Regions from separate parts of the Alteromonas australica genome, predicted to be linked through region 2. Evidence: predicted binding sites of a transcription regulator. Region 2 holds the regulator's gene; the other holds the start of a gene.
What was found. Region 2 encodes FNR, which switches genes on or off when oxygen is low (the NO sensors DNR and NnrR bind a similar motif). Its sites were predicted from a motif close to TTGATCTAGATCAA; they were not measured.
Positions count from the first base shown of each region.

Region 1 (3,427 bases), 180 kb from region 2:
AATTCGTGACGTTTTCGGTGTTGGAGGGGCAGCTAATACCTAACGATCAGGGCTTTCCCTACCCATTTAAGCGCGTTCAGTTAGGTAACCATTGGATTTACGCTGAGATACCTGATGCGCTGTTTATCAGTACCACGCCAGGTAATACCGTTCGCTTAACGGTACCTGCCAACGAAGTTAGCATAGACACCCTTACCGACTCTCACCAGTGGCAAACCAGTATTATAAATGCGTTACCTTGTGAAATCGTGGATGTCGCGCATCCCAAAAATGCATCTGCAAGCAGCGTGACGGTTACACTGGCGATCATTGATGGGGCTGGCAGCCAAGGCACGCAAACACTGATAACCCATATCAGCGTGCTCTCTTTTGAAAAGCTAAAGCTTGCACCAGGAATGAAAGTCACGGCAAGGTTTAAACTGTTGCGCCATTAATTGGGATTAAATGGCGCTTGAATAACCAGTGAGTGTATATTGCTTGTTTAAATAGGCATCAAAGCGAGCACAAACCGCTCGAATATAAATGCGCGCTGCTTCTGGTACACGTATTTCATTCTCCCCAACGTGTACCAGATTATCTTTTGCTAACGGTGTCAGCGCCTCTAACTCTGATTCGAAATAGTCGTTGAAACACAGAGCATATCGGCTTTCTATATCTTTAATATTCACGCTTAAGTTGCACATTAATGACATGATGACGCTTCTTCGAACGAGATCGTCCTTCGTCAGCAACACACCTTTTTCCGCAAGCGGCAATTGATTATCTATTTTGTGGTAATAGTCTTTTATTTTTTTGGGATTTTGAACGTAAGCGTCACCAATTGTACTGATTGCTGATACCCCCAAGCCCAGAGAGTCCGCTTGCCCAAGGGTGGTATAACCTTGGAAGTTACGATGTAATGTGCCGTTATTTTTGGCGCGGCTTAATTCGTCACTTTGACTAGCAAAGTGATCTAACCCAATCATGTCGTACCCCGCTTCTGTAAAACTATCTACCGCCAATTGATAGAGCTGTGCCTTCATTTCTGCAGACGGAAGGGTGGAGTGGGGAATTTTTCGCTGTGCCGCGAATCGTTCGGGGAGATGAGCGTAGCTAAACAAGGCGACTCGGTCTGGGCGCATCGCTTTTGCTGCCATCAGCGTCTTGCTAAACGTTTCAAGGGTTTGCTTTGGAAGGCCGTAAATTAAATCAATATTAACCGATGAGAACCCTTTGTTTTTTGCCTCAAGTACCATATTCGCGATATGCGACGTGCTTTGAACCCTATTAATGGCTTTTTGTACTTCGATGTCTGTGTCTTGCACACCAAAACTGACGCGGTTGTATCCAAGTTCAGCCAATAAAGACAAGTAGGCTTCTGTGGTATGTCTAGGGTCAAGCTCAATCGACATTTCAGTCTGCGTGGAAAACGTAAAGTGTCGGCGTAGCAAGTACATTAAGTAGGTTTGTTGCACACTGGATAGAAAGCTGGGAGAACCGCCCCCAAGGTGCAAAGATACCACCTTCTTACCATCATACAGCGGCTTTTTTAGTAGCATTTCTTGCTCAAGATAACTGAGGTAATCGTCTGCCTTATCGTTGTGTCGGGTGACCGTTTTATTGCAGCCGCAGTAATAACATAGCGTATCGCAAAAAGGAATGTGGATGTATAAGGCCAGATCGTCTGTGCCATATTTCCACGACGCTTCGTTAAGTGCATTAGCAGGAACCTGGCTAAACTTTAATGCGGTAGGGTAAGAGGTATACCTGGGCGCTTGTTGAGCATATTTAATAACGGTGCTATTTGGCACTAACGGGGGCGTAGTCATAATTTAACTCTTTTTACGTCGTCGCACATTTCGGTGTTGTTAATGATGCTGATATGCCTTGCATCAGTAGTGAATACTTTGCGCACATCCAATAATTCTTATGCCTGAAGTGTAGTACAGTTAAATTTTACAAATGTTGATCTGGTGCAAGCTTTGTCTTGTTATGTCTGTTAAATTTTTTTCACCTTTAGTGTCACCTATTTCTGCTTTACATTCACCCGCAGTCAGGGTGAACTCTTGTCGTTATTGAGCGTATGAATTTACAAAGAATTTGTTAACGGGCGTGGAATGCCAGACGGTCTTGGGGCAGAGTTCAGCGTCAATGTGCCTAGCGTTTATGTCAGTGGCCGACAATGGTGCGCTTTTTATCGGTATTCGATAGTCACTGACTTGAAGCCGCATTCGTACCGCCTACAATAGAATTATTTGAACAGGTGTTCACATTTGTAAATGCCTACAGGAGTGATAGTGAAAAAAGTATCAATAGACATAGTATCCGACGTAGTGTGTCCATGGTGTATTGTTGGTTATCAGCATCTGCAACACGCGGTGGCTATGCTGGATGATGTTGAAGTTTCGGTTAATTTTCATCCATTTGAACTAAACCCTTCCATGCCTGAAGAAGGGCAAAATCTGCGTGAGCACGTTATGCAAAAGTACGGCGTAACCGAAGCGCAGAGCCAGCAAACGAGAGAGCAGCTCACCGACATTGGTGATGCCGTTGGCTTTAAGTTCGACTATTTCGATGAAATGAAAATGGTAAATACGTTCAACGCTCATCAGGCACTGCATTTAGCCAGTTTAAAAGGCAAGAAAGAGGCGCTTAAGCTTCGCTTGTTCGCGGCATTTTTTAGTGAGCGCAAAGACGTCAGCGATATTAGTGTGCTTATCGATGAAGCAGTAGCAGTAGGTTTGGAAAAAGAAGATATTCAACAAGCATTAGCGCAACAAACCTATGCTGATGAGGTTAGAATGGAAGAACAACTGTGGATGCAACGCGGGATTCAGAGTGTGCCCACCTTTGTGATCGGGAATCAAGGTGTGGCCGGGGCGCAGCCTCCAGAAACCCTTGCTGCCTTTATTCAAGAAGCCATCTTACAAGAAGCAAACGGTAATTGATGAGTAATCAAACGCTGCATTTGTTGTCTCAGTGGGCGCCACTTAAAGATAAGCACCAGTGGGTGCTGGGGTTAATTTACAAGACCGAGGGGTCCTGCTACCGAAAAGCTGGCGCACTCATGCTATTTAGCGATGACGGTCATCAATTAGGTATTTTAAGTGGCGGCTGTCTGGAAAGTGACATACATCGTAAAGCGCGTCGTGTCATGCAGGACAAAAAGGTACGCCATACTATTTATGACGACAACGACGAAGAAGATATTGCGTTTAAGTTGGGGGTGGGTTGTGGTGGCGTGGTTCATCTAGCACTATTACCCGTAGAGGCTGAAAACTGTTATTTATCTCTGGAAAAGGCATATCAAACCCTACTGAATGGGCAGCACTGTCGTTGGAAGCTTAATTTGGAGGATATATCAAATAGCCAAGTGAGCTCTCCTAGTGAAGTACAACAGTTAAATAAGCTGGCTAAACTCGATGACCATGTGAATTACGCCCCTCCT
Region 1 is NZ_CP008849.1:2,451,831-2,455,257, reverse strand. It holds gene EP13_RS10895 (ATP-binding cassette domain-containing protein) at 1-434, shown strand, start outside; gene hemN (oxygen-independent coproporphyrinogen III oxidase) at 441-1,808, opposite strand; gene EP13_RS10885 (DsbA family oxidoreductase) at 2,277-2,927, shown strand; gene EP13_RS10880 (XdhC family protein) at 2,927-3,427, shown strand, end outside.
Region 1: a site for FNR is predicted at 1,945-1,958, ahead of hemN (oxygen-independent coproporphyrinogen III oxidase). Genes of this name have one in related genera too.

Region 2 (3,427 bases):
ATGGGCTATTAGCAACATCTGCACTGCTGATATTTGCACTCATAATAATACTGGCTTGGTTACTGCGAAAGCCGCCATTATACAACAAAGTCGACTTTATGAGCCATGCTAGTAAACACAATAACCCGCTTTAACGAAATTATTGCGCAATGTGCAGATAATGGGCTGTCGCTATTTTTTATTCGCTAACGGCGATACAAAACCATCAGGTTTTACGGCCAGCACGTCGCAATCTAGTTCGTCAATCACGTGTTCTGCCGTATTGCCAATTAGTGCTGCCGACAGTCCCACCCGCCCGACGGTGCCAATTATCACTAATTCCGCGTCAATATCTTTGGCTACCATGGGGATGACTTTTTCTGGTAAGCCTTCTTTTACATAGGTGTTTGCTGTGGTAATACCGTATTTTTTTGCATGGCCTGCCATTTCAGCTTGGTGATGATGTTTTACCGAGTTGTTGTAAGCGTCAGGGTCAAATTCAGGTACTTCTATCGCAATATTTAACGGTGTAGAAGGGTAACTGTTGACGAGATTGACATTGCCGTTCAGTAACTTTGCATAATCATTGGCAATCACAGTCAGTTTATCGTTCAATAGATTATGTTCGTCATCTTCAGAACCCACATTCACCGCAGCGATGATTTGGCCACCTTCTGGCCAATCATGCTCTTTTACTAATAGCACCGGGCTAGGGCACTTACGCAGTAAATGCCAGTCGGTTGGCGTAAAAATAACCGAGGCGAGATCATCGTGACGCTTAGTAGCTTTTACTACTAAATCAATATCGTTATCAATAACATGGTGAATCACTGCCTCAAAAGCGCGATTATTCCACTGAACCACAATGTCTATGTGGGAAAAGCCAAGTTGGCGTAAGTGTTCTGACAGCCAGCTTGCATGCTCTTTGGTAACGGCGTCTTTCATAGCCTCACGTTCATCCGGGCTTAACATGGTGGTCATATCATAGGATAAATCGTATACCACCAGCATAGCGGTGATCGTTGCGCCTGTTTTGTCAGATATTTCTTGAGCGCGACTGAGGGCGGGCTGGGTGTCTCTCTCCAGTTCTACAACAGCGAGAATGTGTTGATAATTAATCATAACCCCTCCGAACTTCATCGTTTGCGATAGTTATGATGTAAGTGTAATACCTATTTGTAAAAACGTAAGTTGTTTTAGATCAAAGCGATTACAAAATATCAGATACCTGTACAGGCAATCGTTGGTACAGTGACATTTTGTAGTTTACTGTCCAATGCGTCGAAATTGAGAATAGTGATAAGTTTGCCGTCTACGCGAATGATCGCTTCTTTTTGAAAGCGACTTAATAAACGGCTTATTGTCTCAATGGTTAACCCTAAATAGTTGCCTATTTCGTTTCTTGTCATCGTTAAATGAAACTCACGATGGGAGAACCCTCGCTCTTCAAAACGGCCAGAAAGATGCGCCAGAAAATATAACAACCTTTCTTCGGCAGAACGCTTATTGAGTAACATGATCATATCATGATCCTGCTTAATTTCAGCGCTCATAAAGCTCATGATCTGGCGGCGCAATTTGGGGAATTGCACCGACATTTCATCTAATGTTTCGTAGGGGAGTTCGCACACCATCGCGGTTTCAAGCGCTTGGGTATAGCTTTGATGCTTTTGGCTACGAAGGGCGTCAAAGCCGATGATGTCGCCAGGAAAATGAAAGCCGGTAATTTGCTCTTCACCATCAGCGTTAGTGACAAAGGATTTGAAAGAACCGGTGCGTACAGCAAATAACGAATGAAATACATCGCCATTTTTTACCAGCGCGTCGCCTTTATGCAGGGGCTTTTTTCGTTCAATAATGTCGTCTAGCGACTCAATTTCTGTTTTATTCAGCGCCACGGGTAAACATAAATGACTAAAACTGCAATTTTGGCAGTGAATTGAAAACTCGCTTCCTTTGCTCATAATAACCGCACCTAAACTGGTAAACTCTACGTAAATGTTACTACGATAGCGGCTAAAATGCGCGATAAATTAAATAAATTGCATATAAGGCCATACAAACCGCCAGTGTTTGTCGAAGTTTTGGCTGCTGGAAAGCAGACACAATGTAAGCCGCCCCCGTGCTTGCCGCGAGTAATGTAGGTAAAGTGCCCAAGCCAAACGCAAACATAATGGCAGCACCGTCCACCGCTGTCCCTGATGCTAATGCCCAAGTAAGGGTGGAATACACGAGTCCGCAAGGTAACCAGCCCCAAATAAAGCCGTACGGTAACGCATGCCAAGGGGTTTTAAAGGGGAGAAAGCGTTTGGAATAAGGTTGAATACGTTTAAATATGCCTTTCCCTAGGGCCTCAACATGGGTTAAGCCTGTCCACCATTTTCCCAAATAACAGGCTAAGGCCAACAGCATTAAAGCGCTGAGTAACGAAAGCACATAAGATGCGACAGGAATATAGTGGCGGGCAATTTGCCCCATGGCACCTGTGATTGTACCAGCTAAGGTGTAACTAGCTATACGACCAAGGTTGTAGGCGAGGGTAAAAGGAAACGCGGGCTTATGGCTAGGCGTAACCGAACGAAGCGCAGCGACAATACCACCGCACATGCCAACGCAGTGTACGCCCCCAGCAATACCGATGAGAAATGCTGACAACAGATTAATTTCTGTCATCGTTTTCCTGATTTTGTTGCACTTTTTTGCGTTCTTCAGCCAAGGCTTTTTCCTCTGGCGATAAATCATCATCAAATAAAATGCTGTAACCCTGGCGGTCTAAATCTTCAAATTGATTCGAGCGTACCGCCCAAAAAAAGATAACCACGGCCACTGCAACAATAATAATGGCGATAGGGATAAGAACGTAGATAATACTCATATTAATTATTTACTTAATAGTCGTGTTGAATTGGTTACTACGATAATACTGCTGAGAGACATACCCACAACGGCCATCCAGGGAGACAACACACCGGCAATGGCAAAGGGAAGAATCAAAATATTGTAACCTACAGACCACGCGATATTTTGTCTAATTTTACGTTTAACACTTAGGGCAACATTAAGTAGCTGTGGCACGGATAAAAGACTATCACCCAGCAAGATGACATCGGCTGCCGTTTTTGCCACATCGGTGGCGTTACCCACTGCAACAGCCACGTCTGCACTTGCAAGCACTGGCGCATCATTTATCCCGTCACCCATCATAAGGACTTTTTTGTTTTGCTGTTGAAGCTTTTGTACTTCTTCAAACTTTTGCTCCGGGGACAGGCCACCAAGGGCACGTTGAATAGGCAGGGTGTTAACAATATTATTCACGTTTTCTTGGGTGTCACCACTTAATACCATCAACTGATATTGGCTTAGCATATCTAATGTGGCTTGCGTGTCATCACGTAACTTGTCACTGACTAAAAACGCCGCTATTAGCGTCTTGCCAGACACCAGTAGC
Region 2 is NZ_CP008849.1:2,269,645-2,273,071, reverse strand. It holds gene ttcA (tRNA 2-thiocytidine(32) synthetase TtcA) at 1-43, opposite strand, end outside; gene uspE (universal stress protein UspE) at 172-1,101, opposite strand; gene fnr (fumarate/nitrate reduction transcriptional regulator Fnr) at 1,200-1,943, opposite strand; gene EP13_RS09955 (sulfite exporter TauE/SafE family protein) at 1,996-2,652, opposite strand; gene ccoS (cbb3-type cytochrome oxidase assembly protein CcoS) at 2,639-2,854, opposite strand; gene EP13_RS09945 (heavy metal translocating P-type ATPase) at 2,860-3,427, opposite strand, start outside.